DNA from 4 places in the Streptomyces sp. NBC_00400 genome. Region 4 is predicted to be linked to each of the others. Evidence: riboswitches for the same ligand, from Rfam matches in the RefSeq annotation. Region 4 holds a riboswitch; each other region holds the start of a gene.
The links. A riboswitch is a leader RNA that binds a small molecule or an ion and turns the genes downstream of it on or off. The one in region 4 is predicted to bind cyclic di-AMP.
Positions count from the first base shown of each region.

Region 1 (3,201 bases), 1.9 Mb from region 4:
GATCTGCTCGATGACGGCCAGGACGGCCTTCTCCACGCCCTTGCCCAGGTAGCGGTTCGGGTCGCCGTCACGAAGCTCGATGGCCTCGAAGGCGCCGGTGGAGGCGCCGGACGGCACGGCGGCACGGCCGGTGCTGCCGTCGTCGAGGCCGACCTCGACCTCGACCGTGGGATTACCTCGCGAGTCGAGAATTTCGCGGGCTACGACGACGTCGATCGACGGCACGTTGTCTCCTTCGTGGGTGTCTGGCGTTCTGCGCATGAGCCTAACGGCCCGGGGTGCGTCCACCCGCCCTTGGCCCGCTCCGTGGGACGGAACAGCCCGGAAAACTTCCCAAAGGCCCAGTTCGCGGGGCATTTAGCGGCATTGTTCGCGGAACGGGAAAAAACCTGGAACGTCGCCGGTCACGGGCGTGCAGCCGCCTCGGCTGCGGCGGTCCGGTCACGGCGCCGGACGAGAGAAGCCCCGCCGCGACGCGCTGGGGGAAGGGCGCGCCGGGCGGGGCGGACTCACACAGGAAGCGGTCTCACAGAGGTCTCACACGGGAAGGGGGCTCGCCGCTCGGGCCCGCCTGATTCCGGTGAGGGGAGACTCAGACGTTGAGCTTCTGACCCGGGAAGATCAGGTTCGGGTTGCCGCCGATGACCGACTTGTTGGCCTTGTAGACGGACTTCCAGTCGGTGCCGTGCGCCTTGGCGATCTTGGCGAGGGTGTCGCCCGCCTTGACGGTGTAGTTGCCGTGGCCCATGGACTTGCGCTCGGTCGAGCGCGAGGCGTGCTGCTCGGGGGCGGCCGGGGCCTTCTTCGTCTCGGCCTTGGCGGAGCCCTGGTCCTGCTGGGGCGCGGACTTGGTCTGCGCGGAGCCGGAGGTGTCGACGTCGGCCGCGGGGCCGCCGGAGGTCAGGTTGCCGGCGCCGGCGCAGGACCAGGCGCCCGGGCCCTGGATGGCGAGAAGCTTCTCGGCGGCGGCTATCTGCTGGGACTTGCTGGCCAGGTCGGCGCGCGCGGCGTACTGGGTGCCACCGGCGGCGGCCCAGCTGGAGTTGGAGAACTGCAGGCCACCGTAGTAGCCGTTACCGGTGTTGATCGACCAGTTGCCGCCGGACTCGCACTGGGCGACCTTGTCCCAGGTGGAGACGGAGGCGGCGGAGGCGGAGGTGGCGCCCATCAGCGGGACGGCCACGGCAGCACCGGCGATGCCGGCGAGGGTGGCGACGCGGACGGCCTTGGACGGACGACGGTGCTTGCCCTTGATGATCAGCATGGTTGGTTCGTTTCCTCACCGACGCCTACGAGGTGAGCTGTCGGGTTCGGGCTGTGAGAATCGCCCGGCCGCGTGCGCGTGACGCACGTGGCTTCACCCCAAGCCGGTTGGCCCGCTTTCACGGGCGGGGCCGGCACTTACCTTGGTTCCCCCGCTCCTGCCTTCGGCGCTTGCGCGTCAAGTGCCTCCGATCACCGGCAGGATTCGGCGTGTGATCAAAGGGCCCGCTTTGGCGAGCGGTCCTGACGTTAAGCAGTAATGGGCTTGGGGTTCAAACCCCATCATCTGGACCAAGTTGACCGCTTTTGATCACGAGTAGGTCACATACCCGCAGGTGAACCCCGGTTTGCCGAGGCGGCACATACCGGGGTTCACCCGAGTCAACGAGACCCTTGTCTCACTTTCCCAAAAGCGGTCGAACGGCGGCGAATTACCCCGCGGAGTGCCCGAGATCGAGCAGTTGGCCCGGCTTGATCAGGTCCGCGTCGGAGCCGATGACGCCCTCGTTGCGGTCGTAGAGCGCGGCCCAGCCGCCGGACAGCCGGTGGGCCGAGGCGATGGCTGACAGCGTGTCACCCGGGCGCACGGTGTAGTCGCCGTCGGCCGCCGGGCCGGTGCGCTCGGCGTCACCCCGCGAGGCGTGCCGGCCGCCGGACCTGCCGCCGTCGTCGGCGCCCTCGCCGCCCGCACCGCCGCGGTGCTTGCCCTTCGCGGGCGTCTCCCGCGGCGTGCCGGAGGTGTCCGTACGGCTGCCGCCCTCGGACGGATCGGCGGACGGGTCGGCCGGCCGCGACGGGTCATCGGACGGGTCATCGGCCCGGCCGCCCGGCGTCGCCGGTCCCGAGGCCTCGTCGCCGGGCTCGTGCGTTCCGGCGGAGTCCGAGGCGTCGGGCGACGGCGTCGGATCGGACGGCTCGTCGCCGGGCCGGTCGTGTGCCCCGGCGGAGCCGGACGCGTCAGGGCTGCCGGACGAGTCCCAGGGGTCCGGGGAGCCGCCGTCGTCCGACGGGTCGGGCGAGGGGGTGGCGACGCTGCCCGGGTCGACCTCCGGCGCCTGGCCGTCCTTGGCCAGACCGGCGCTCACCGCACAGCCCGACCAGACGTCCGGGCCGCGGTGGTCGAGGATCGACTCGGCCACCGCGATCTGCTGGGAGCGGCTGGCGAGGTCGGGACGCGAGGCGTAGGCCGAGCCGCCGTAGCTGTCCCACATCTCCTGGGTGAGCTGCAGCCCGCCGTAGTAGCTGTTGCCCGAAGCCGCGCTCCAGACGCCGCCGGTCTCACACTGGGCGACCTTGTCCCAGGTCGCGGTGTCGGCGGCGTGAGCGCCACTCGCGGCGAGCAGCGGCAGGGCGAAACCTGCGCCGGTCACTCCCGCCGTGACAAAGATGGCCGGTGCCTGGCGGGGTCGACGATGTCGGCCGTTCCCGGAACGCATGCGGATGCCTTTCGCGCGGCGGTTGAGTTGTACGACGAGCTCTGCGAGCTGCTCGACGGGCACCCGCCCGGCCGACGCGCACGAGGCGCACCGTTACACCGGTCCCCCACATCACCGCTTCGGCCGATCGGGTGAAGCCCGTCGATCGTCGGTGGAAAGGTAGCCGGGGTCACGGGTAGTCACAAGTCGGTGTAGTGCAGATCACGCGAAGGTCACGCACCTGACTCTCTGTCACTTCTGCCCTTGTTGCTGGTCAGGGCGTTCGGGCGAGAACTCCACCGGCAGCGACCGCAGTCCGCGCATGATGAGCCCGCCACGCCAGCGCAAGGCGTCCGGTTCCGCCGCGAGCCGGAGGTCCGGGAGCCGGGTCAGCAGCGTCGCCAGAGCAGCCTGCCCTTCGAGCCGGGCGAGCGGTGCACCCAGGCAGTAGTGGATGCCGTGCCCGTACCCCAGGTGCTGGTTGTCACGACGGGTCAGATCCAGGACATCCGGCTCGGTGAAG
Region 1 is NZ_CP107940.1:5,054,763-5,057,963, reverse strand. It holds gene eno (phosphopyruvate hydratase) at 1-261, opposite strand, end outside; gene OHS81_RS22235 (transglycosylase family protein) at 593-1,264, opposite strand; cyclic di-AMP (ydaO/yuaA leader) riboswitch at 1,272-1,443, opposite strand; gene OHS81_RS22230 (transglycosylase family protein) at 1,695-2,633, opposite strand; gene OHS81_RS22225 (cytochrome P450 family protein) at 2,931-3,201, opposite strand, start outside.
Region 1: another riboswitch for cyclic di-AMP. It lies ahead of OHS81_RS22235 (transglycosylase family protein); the one in region 4 lies ahead of OHS81_RS13650 (C40 family peptidase).

Region 2 (3,201 bases), 1.3 Mb from region 4:
GTCATGTGTGGTGGCAACGTCGAGGGGAGCGGAGTTATTCCTTCCGCTCCCCTCGAACGCTCCCCTTGAACGCTCCCGGCACCCCACGACGCCCCGGGACACCCCCCGGCCCCCCCGGACGCCAACTTCCGTCCGGCATACGCCCGTTGAGGCCGTGCCTCACACGTCGAGACCGCGCGTCACACGCTGAAGGCCATGCGTCACACCTTGATGCCGTGATCGCGCAGCCACGGCATGGGGTCTATCGGATCGCCGGCGTCGGGGCGCACCTCCAGGTGGAGGTGCGGGCCGGTGACATTGCCGGTGGCGCCGACGCGGCCGATGACATCGCCCGTGCTGACCTTGCCGGAGGTCTTCACCATCGAGGACAGATGGCAGAACCAGAGTTCGGTGCCGTCGTCGAGGGTGAGGACGATGCGGTAGCCGTACGAGCCGGCCCAGCCGGCCTGGGTGATGGTGCCGGAGTGCACGGCCTTGACGGGCGTGCCGGTCGGCGCGGCGAAGTCCTGCCCGGTGTGGTCCGCGGCCCAGCGGTCGCCGGCCTGGCCGAAGCTCGCGGTGAGCGTGAACGAGGAGACCGGAGCGATGAAGTTCTTCGCCAGCTTGGCGAGGCGGGCGGCCTCCGCCTTCTGACGGGCCGCTTCTTCGGCCTCGCGCTTGGCCTCCAACTCGGCCGCCTTCTTGGCTGCTGCGGCCTTTTCGGCCGACTTCTGGTGGGCGTCGGCTGCCTTCGCGGCCGTCTGGACAGCAGTGTGCTCGGCGGCCTCACGGGCCTCCTGCTCGGCGGCGCCCTGCTGCGCGTCGGCCTGCTGGAGGATGCGGCTGCGCAGCGCCTCGCCGGCTTCCGAGCCCGAGTCCGAGGCCGTGCCCGCGTCCGAGTCCGAAGCCGTGTCCGAGTCTGTGCCCGCGTCCGATATGAGGTCACCGACGCCGGGGAGCGACTTGGCGTCCGGCAGCTTGTCGGCGAGGTCGTCGGCCATTCCGCCGACGTCGGGCATCGAGATCGGAACCGGAGGGCGGCCCTCGGCCGTGGCCATTCCGCCGGCACCGACCGCCGCGATGACGCCGACGCCCAGGACCGTGCCACCGCGGGCGAGCCCGCCGCCGCGCTGCTTGGCCACCCGGTGCTTGCCGCGGACCGAGCGGACGGAATCCTCGGTGGGATTCCATTCCTCCCACGGTCCGTCTTTGATGTTGTCCGCATCACCGGGGCCCGGGAAGGCACCTCGGTCATCGAGGTCGTAGGCGGACGGACCCTCGGGGGCAGGCCTGTTGGACGCCACGGGGGCGCTCTCCTTTCCTTCCTTCTCGCCTACCGGGTTAGCTGACGGGTTCGGAGCAGGAAGGTCTCCTACGGGCGCCCGCTGGCGGAGAGCGTCCGATTCACCCCAAGGAAGTGGTTCCCCGGTTCCCTTGGTGCAGTTCGAGGTGCTGGAGGTGCGTGAAAAGCGCGTGCGGGATTCGGCGTCTGCGCACGGTGCCGCCTCTTGCGACGGCTGGGACGACCGCGCTGCGTTATCGGACAGTAATAGAGAACGCAGTCGGATTCCAAGCCTTCCCGGGATTTCGTAGCGGCTTCGCAGGAGCTTTGGCGTGGACTTTTTCGGCCAGCACGGCCACAAACCGGGCGAGTTGACCGTCCACTCCTAAACGATCTCGCGGCGATTGTGCACCAGTCGTTATGCGGAGGGGTGCCCCTCGGTTACGGAACGTGAGAGCAGTAACGTCGGATCATGGCCGTCAACGTCGGGAACACCGGGAACACCCGTCACGTCGAGCGCGCCGTTGTCGGCACATGGGGGTTGGCGGAGCGGTACCGGGAGTTCTCCTGGCGCCAGGCGCGGGGGCGGTCCGCGGCGCATGAGGAGCTGAGCGCGCGGATCAGCCAGGACCCGGAGCTCTGCGATCTGCTGTCGGGGTCGCTGCCGGCCGGCGGCGCACAGCGGCCGGAGCTTCTGCTCGCCGCCGTCCGCTATCTCGACGGCCCGCACGCCGAGCTCGGGCCGCGCGGCGAAACGGCGTACGGCCGCTGGCGCGAGTGGACCGTACGGCACTGGAACGAGGTGCGCGCGGTGATCATGCAGCGCTCGCCCCGGACCGATGAACCGGCCCACTGCGCGACGCTGCTGCCGCTGCTCGCCCGCCTGCCGCAGCCGCTGGCGCTGCTGGAGGTCGGCACGTCGGCGGGGCTGTGTCTGCATCCCGACCGCTATCGCTACCGCTACCTGCGCCCGTACGGGGACGACGGGGGAAGCGGCGCCCGTCGCACCGAGGCAGAGGCGGAGGCGGAGGCGGAGACAGAGGCGGAAGCAGGGGCGGAAGCAGGGGCGCCGGAGAGTCCGCTGGTGCTGGAGTGCCGTACGGGGTGGACGGCCGACGAGCTGCCCGGCCGGGACCGGATGCCGCAGATCGTCTGGCGGGCCGGCATCGGCCTCGACCCGCTCGACCCGGCCGCCGACCCGGACGATCTGCGCTGGCTGCAGGCGCTCGTATGGCCGGGCGACGAGGAGCGGGCCGCGCGGCTGTCCGCAGCCGTCGAGGCGGTACGGCCGGCGCCGCGGCCACGGCTGGTGCGCGGCGATCTGCTCCACGAACTGCCCGCGCTCACCGCCGAGGCGCCGCCCGGGGCGACGCTGGTCATCTTCCACAGCGCCGCGCTGGCCGACCTCGCGCCCGCCCGCCGCGAGGAGTTCGCGCATCTCGTACGGTCGCTGCTGCGCGGACGGCCCGGCGGCGGGCACTGGATCTCCCACGAGCACCCCTCCGTCCTGCCCTGGATCCCCGCACCGGCGCACCGTTCGCCGCACCCGGACGAGGCCCGGCTGCTGACCCTCGCCCTGGACGAGCGCCCGGTCGCGCTCACCGGCCCGCACGGTGAAAGCCTGCACCGGCTCCCGGGGACGGAGGGCGCGGCGCAGGGCCTGGCGTAGGGACCTGACGTAGGGACCACTCCTAGGGCCTTCCCTAGGGTCTTCCCTACGGCCTGCCGCAGGGCATGACGAGTGTGCCGGGGCTACGGCCCTCCCTACGTTCTCCCTACGCCCTCATCGGCCGCTGCACCGCCAACAGGGCCATGTCGTCGGCCGGTGCGCCCCCCGTATGCCGTGCGACATCCTCGACGAGCGTGTCCAGGAGGGCGTCAGGACCCGGGAAACGACGGCCGCGCAGTCTGCTCGCCGGTTGGTAGAAGCGGCCCAGCAG
Region 2 is NZ_CP107940.1:4,455,201-4,458,401, reverse strand. It holds gene OHS81_RS19430 (aldo/keto reductase) at 1-5, opposite strand, end outside; gene OHS81_RS19425 (M23 family metallopeptidase) at 201-1,283, opposite strand; cyclic di-AMP (ydaO/yuaA leader) riboswitch at 1,295-1,441, opposite strand; gene OHS81_RS19420 (DUF2332 domain-containing protein) at 1,734-2,930, shown strand; gene OHS81_RS19415 (PP2C family protein-serine/threonine phosphatase) at 3,037-3,201, opposite strand, start outside.
Region 2: another riboswitch for cyclic di-AMP. It lies ahead of OHS81_RS19425 (M23 family metallopeptidase); the one in region 4 lies ahead of OHS81_RS13650 (C40 family peptidase).

Region 3 (3,201 bases), 1.2 Mb from region 4:
CCCTTCCGCGCTTCTTTGTATACGGGGCGATTGTTAAGGGCGGGCACGGGCCGTGTTGACGGGCGGTTTCGGATCCCTCACCTCCGTCTTGGCGGGCCGTCGGAGCCGGTACACCGGGAGTGAGTGTTCGACATGAGCCGCCATCAGAGCACGGGCCCGTTCCGCATCCCCCCGGGCCACCGCGTCCAGCACCGCGCCGTGTTCGTCCCACGACTCCCCCGTGCGGGCGGGCAGTTCCACGGCATACATCCACTCGATCTTGCGCCGCAGCTGGGTCAGCAGCGCCGTCAGACTGGGGCTGCCGACCGCCTGGGCCAGCGTCTCGTGGAACCAGCCGTCCAGTTGGCGCAGATCCGCCGGGCTGCCGTGACGGGCCCGCTCGCGGCCGAGCCGTACCAGGCCGCGGAGCACCTTGAGGTGGGCCGGGCTACGGCGGGCGGCCGCACGGGCGGCACCCAGCGGCTCCAACAGCGCGCGGACGTCGAGGAGATCGGCGGCCTCCTGCTCGGTGGGCTCGGCGACGCAGGCGCCCGCGTGGTGGCGGGTGGTGACAAACCCTTCGGACTGCAGAGTCCGCAGCGCTTCACGGACCGGCACCCTGGAGACGCCGTACCGGGCCGCAAGGATCTCTTCGATCAGCCGGCTCCCCGGCGCCAGCGCACCGGAGACAATGTCATCGCGAATCGCCGTGCATACCGCATGAGCGGAAATATGGCCTCGCATCTTCCGTGCCTCCGCCTTAATCCCCTGGAAACGCCGCCGGTCGGCGCCTTTTCCGTGACTCTATTCGACCGGAACGGATTTTCGCCGGGCTCCGGTTATTCATGGAAATTTTTTGGCCGGAAGTCGGCGGGAGGGCACGGCATATCCCCTGCACACCGGCCGCGGCGCCGGATACGCCGAAGCCCCGGCCGTGGAGCCGGGGCTTCGGGCGGAGGCTCGGCGCGACGCGGCCTCTGTGAGGAGCGCGGGCGGGCGAGGCGGAAGATCAGACGTTGACGCCGTGCGAGTGCAGGTACGCGACCGGGTCGATGTCCGAGCCGTAGTCGGCGCCGGTACGGGCCTCGAAGTGCAGGTGCGGGCCGGTGGCGTTGCCGGTGGCGCCGGAGAGGCCGATCTGCTGGCCCGGGGTGACGTGCTGGCCGACCGAGACGCCGAGCGACGACAGGTGACCGTACTGGGTGTACGTACCGTCGCTCATCTTGATCACGATGTTGTTGCCGTACGAACCGCCCCAGCCGGCCTCGACGACGGTGCCCGTGCCGACGGCGTGGACGGAGGTACCGGAGGCGGCGTGGAAGTCGATGCCCGTGTGGCTGCCGGAGGACCACAGACCGCTGGAGGCCTTGTACGAGGTGGACACGTAGGAGTCGGCAACGGGGGCGACGAAGGTGTTGAGACGCTTGCGCTCCGCCTCGCGGGCGGCGCGCTCCTTGGCCTTGCGGGCGGCTTCGACGCGCCGCTTGGCCTCTTCGGCCTGCTTCTTGGCCACGGCCTCGGCCTTTGCCTTCGCCGCCGCGGCCTCCGCTTCGGCCTGCTGCTCGTCGGCCTGGGCCGCGACGTGGTGGGCGAGCTCGTCACCGAGCACCACGGCATGCTGCAGACCGGTGTCGTGGGCGCGGGCCTCGTCCGTGGCCGCCAGCGCCGGCGAGGCCACGGAGGCGACCACGCCGCCGGCCGCGAGGGTGGCTATGCCGGCGATGTTGCGGGTCGTCCGAACGGGGCGGCTCGTACGACGGTGCTTCCCGGTGGCACGGATGAACGCCATGTACTGGCTTGTCCTTTCCCTCCTTCTCGCCTACCGGGTTAGCTGACGGGTTCGGAGCAGGAAGGTCTCCTACGGGCTCCTCCGGAGGGGAGTCCGATTCACCCCAAGGGACTCTGGGTCCCCGGCTCCCCTAGCTCGCGCCGTACGGGGACTCGGCGATGACTGTCCGGTGCCACGGTTGTGGCGGACTTGTGACGAACAGCCGGACCGACGCTAAACGGGGCAACTTTCAATCGGCAAACAGATCCGCATTTTTGTGCGGGATGCCACAAGAACCGAGGCACCGGCCGCAATAAACCGGACATACGGCAACTCCCGTGGCGGACCACCGCCACGGGAGTTGCTTTGTCGATATGTGACCTGCCGTCACATGACGGACTAGCCGCTGACGACCGTCACCTCACCGATGCCCAGCGCCTTGATGGGCTCGGCGATCTGCGCCGCATCGCCCACCAGGACCGTCACCAGCCGGTCCACGGGGAAGGCGTTGACGGCCGCCGCGGTCGCCTCCACCGTGCCGGTCTCCGCGAGGCGGACGTACAGCTGCGCCTGGAAGTCGTCCGGCAGGTGCTGCTCCACCTGGTCGGCGAGGGTGCCGGCGACGGCTGCCGCGGTCTCGTACTTCAGCGGCGCGACCCCGACGAGGTTCTGTACGGCGACATCCCGCTCGGCGTCCGTCAGCCCCTCTGCCGCAAGGGTGCGCAGCACGTTCCACAGGTCGTCGAGCGCCGGGACGGTGGAGGCGGTGTCCACCGAACCGCTGATGGCGAGCAGCGAGGCACCCGTGGCCCCCTCGGGGGACGTGGGAGCGGTGGAGCGAAGCACCTGGCCGAAGGCGCGCACCCCGTACGTGTAGCCCTTCTCCTCGCGCAGAACACGGTCCAGACGGGAGGTGAGGGTGCCGCCCAGGCAGTACGTGCCGAGGACCTGCGCGGGCCACACCCGGTCGTGCCGGTCGGCGCCGATACGCCCGATGAGCAGCTGCGTCTGGACGGCGCCGGGGCGGTCCACGATCACCACGCGGCCGGTGTCGTCGGCGACGATCGGGGAGGCCTTCAGCGGCTCGGCCGACGAGCCGCGCCACGCGCCGAGCGTCTCGGCGAGCGCGGCGTCCAGGTCGACCCCGGTGAAGTCACCGACGATGACGGCAGTGGCCGTGGCGGGCCGTACATGGGCGTCGTAGAAGGCACGGACGGCCGCGGCATCGACGCGTCCGACGGTCTCCTCGGTGCCCTGGCGCGGCCGTGACATACGGGACGTGGCCGGGAACAGCTCCTTGGACAGCGCCATCGCCGCGCGCCGGGCCGGGTTGGCGAGCTCGTGCGGGATCTCGTCGAGACGGTTGCGCACCAGCCGCTCGACCTCGCTCTCCGGGAAGGCGGGAGCGCGCAGCGCGTCGGCGAGCAGGCCGAGCGCACGCGGCAGCCGGGACG
Region 3 is NZ_CP107940.1:1,969,742-1,972,942, forward strand. It holds gene OHS81_RS08620 (GntR family transcriptional regulator) at 34-723, opposite strand; gene OHS81_RS08625 (M23 family metallopeptidase) at 989-1,768, opposite strand; cyclic di-AMP (ydaO/yuaA leader) riboswitch at 1,781-1,936, opposite strand; gene OHS81_RS08630 (M16 family metallopeptidase) at 2,147-3,201, opposite strand, start outside.
Region 3: another riboswitch for cyclic di-AMP. It lies ahead of OHS81_RS08625 (M23 family metallopeptidase); the one in region 4 lies ahead of OHS81_RS13650 (C40 family peptidase).

Region 4 (3,201 bases):
AGTCCGACCCGGATGAAGATCTCTTCGAAGACGCGGGACTGGGCGTTGGTGCGGTAGAAGACCGCGACGTCGCCGGCCTTGGCGTCACCGGCGTCGGTCAGCCGGTCGATCTCGTCGGCGACGAACTGCGCCTCGTCGTGCTCGGTGTCGGCGACATAGCCGGTGATCTTGGGGCCGGCGCCGGCGTCGGTCCAGAGGTTCTTGGGACGGCGGTTCTCGTTGCGCTCGATGACCGCATTGGCGGCGGACAGGATCGTCTGCGAGGAGCGGTAGTTCTGCTCCAGCAGGATCGTCGTCGCGTCCGGGTAGTCCTCCTCGAACTGGAGGATGTTGCGGATCGTGGCACCGCGGAAGGCGTAGATCGACTGGTCGGCGTCACCGACGACGCACAGCTCGGCGGCGGTCTCGGCGGGGCCGACCAGCTCGCGGACGAGGGTGTACTGGGCGTGGTTGGTGTCCTGGTACTCGTCGACGAGGACATGGCGGAAGCGGCGGCGGTAGTGCTCGGCGACATCCGGGAAGGCCTGGAGCAGATTGACCGTGGTCATGATGATGTCGTCGAAGTCCAGGGCGTTGGCCTCGCGCAGCCGTGCCTGGTACATCGCATACGCCTCGGCGAGGGTCTTCTCAAAGCCGTCGGCGGCCGTCCCCGCGAAGGCCTCCTCGTCGATGAGCTCGTTCTTGAGGTTGGAGATCTTCGCGCTGAAGGACTTGGGCGGGTAGCGCTTGGGGTCCAGGTCCAGATCGCGGCAGACCAGGGCCATCAGGCGCTTGGAGTCGGCGGCGTCGTAGATGGAGAAGGAGGAGGTGAAGCCCAGCTTCTTGGACTCGCGGCGCAGGATGCGGACGCAGGCGCTGTGGAAGGTGGAGACCCACATGGCGTTGGCGCGCGGGCCGACCAGCTCCTCGACGCGCTCCTTCATCTCGCCGGCGGCCTTGTTCGTGAACGTGATCGCGAGGATCTGGCCGGGGTGGACATGGCGCTCGGCGAGCAGATGAGCGATGCGGTGGGTGAGCACCCGGGTCTTGCCGGAGCCGGCGCCGGCGACGATCAGCAGCGGGCCGCCCGTATGCACCACGGCGGCCTTCTGCTCGTCGTTGAGCCCTTCCAGCAGCGTCGCCGGGTCGAGGACGGGACGGGCGGCGCCGTCGCGGTAGTACGCCTCTCTGGGCGCGGGCGCGTCGAACCTCCCGCCGAAGAGGTCGGCGGGGATCTCCTCGGGGGCCGGGCCGTGCTCGTCCTCGGGAGGCGGGGGTTGCTCCTCCTCGCCCTTGGGGCCGAGGTCCGCCAGGAAGCTGTCGTCAAAGAGGCTGCTCATCGCCCACCGAGTCTAGGCCGCCGCACTGACAGTCCGCGGCCCAGTAGCCGATTGCGGCCCGCTTTCGCCGCGGGCCGCGGCACCGCGGCAGGTCAGGCGTCCGGGGCCGGCACAAACCGGTCGGCGGCTCGTCTACCCGAATCCGACATCTGTCACGACAACCCCCGCATCGCGTTCAGGTCACAAAAAGGTTTCGGGCATATCGAACATCAGCCTTCACAGGAGCCACACGAGTTGGCTAACGTCCTCGCTCAGGCAGCCCGCCTCCCCGTGGACGACAGCGTCCGCACGGGCCGCCCACGCCGAGTCCGGCCCTGCCCTCGGGCACCCGGAGCCGGGGACCCACCAGCACCACCGGGGTGAATCGATCCGGACAGCCGTCGTCGGCGGACATCCGGACCGTAGGGCAAGCCTTCCGTCAGCGACACCGCCCGAACCCGACAGCTAACCCGGTAGGCGGTCCACGGAAGGAGTCGCCGGCCTTGGCGTCGCACCGCAAGCCGCGCACCAGCATTCTCACCTCGCCCGGAGGACGCCGTACGGCGGTCGGGCTCACCACCGCCGCCCTCGCCTCGGCCACGCTGCTCTCGCAGTCCGCCGACGCGGCCCCCCGGGCGCCCAAGCCCACCGTCGAAGAGGTCAAGCAGAAGGTCGACGGCCTCTACCACCAGGCAGAGGTGGCCACCCAGAAGTACAACGCCGCCAAGGAGCACACCGACGGCCAGCGTCACCGCGTCGACGGACTGCTCGACGCCGCCGCCGAGCGGGCCGAGAAGATGAACGACGCCCGGCGCCGGCTGGGCGCCTTCGCCGCGGCGCAGTACCGCACCGGCGGCATGAACCCGACGGCGCAGCTGATGCTCGCCAAGGACCCGCAGCAGTTCTTCGACCGCAGCCACCTCATGGAGCGGCTGACCGGGCGGCAGAAGGAGGCCGTCTCCGAATACCAGGAGCAGCAGGCCGCCGCCGCCCGGCAGCGGGCGGAGGCGACCCGCGACCTGGAGCGGCTGCAGACGTCACAGGCCTCGCTCAAGGAGTCCAAGCAGTCCGTCCAGCAGAAGCTGGCCGAGGCCCGGCAGCTGCTGTCCGAGCTCACCGCACAGGAGAAGGCGCGGCTGGCGGAGCTGGAGCGCCAGAAGGAGGCGGCGGCCAAGCGCAAGGCCGAGGAGGAGGCCCGCAAGCAGCAGGAGCGGGAGCGTCAGCAGCAGGACGGGAGCGGCACGTCCGGCGGCCAGACCGGTGGCGGCGCCGACAGCGGCGGCTCGACCGGCGGTTCGTCCTCCACCCAGGCCGAGAAGGCGCTCGCCTTCGCCCGCGCCCAGATGGGCAAGCCGTACGTGTGGGGCGCGACCGGACCCAGCTCGTACGACTGCTCGGGGCTGACCCAGGCGGCGTGGAAGGCGGCCGGAGTCAATCTGCCGCGGACCACCTGGGACCAGGTCAAGACCGGCCAGCGGGTCGCCACCAAGGACCTCAAGCCCGGTGACCTGGTCTTCTTCTATGACGACATCAGTCATGTGGGCATGTACATAGGCGGCGGCAAGATGATCCACGCCCCGCACCCGGGCGCCAACGTCCGGGAGGAGTCGATCTACTACATGCCGATCTACGGGAGCGTCCGCCCGGGCTGAGGCCCGGCCCCCGCTCCCCCTTCAGGCCACCCCCCACGGCCACCCCCCACACGCCACCGCGCGGCCGTCGCCTCCGGATGAGGAGTGCGATGACCGCGCGGTGTGCCGTTTGGGGAGCTTGTGCGTCGGCGTCCGGAGCCCTGCTTCCGGGCGTTCACCGTTGTGGCCTGCGCCCCGAGCCCGGCTCCCGGGGTGTCCGCCGTTCCGCTCAGGTCCAGAGCACGGCGATGAAGATGTTGGCCACCGTCAGC
Region 4 is NZ_CP107940.1:3,127,820-3,131,020, forward strand. It holds gene pcrA (DNA helicase PcrA) at 1-1,319, opposite strand, end outside; cyclic di-AMP (ydaO/yuaA leader) riboswitch at 1,610-1,793, shown strand; gene OHS81_RS13650 (C40 family peptidase) at 1,802-2,950, shown strand; gene OHS81_RS13655 (hypothetical protein) at 3,159-3,201, opposite strand, start outside.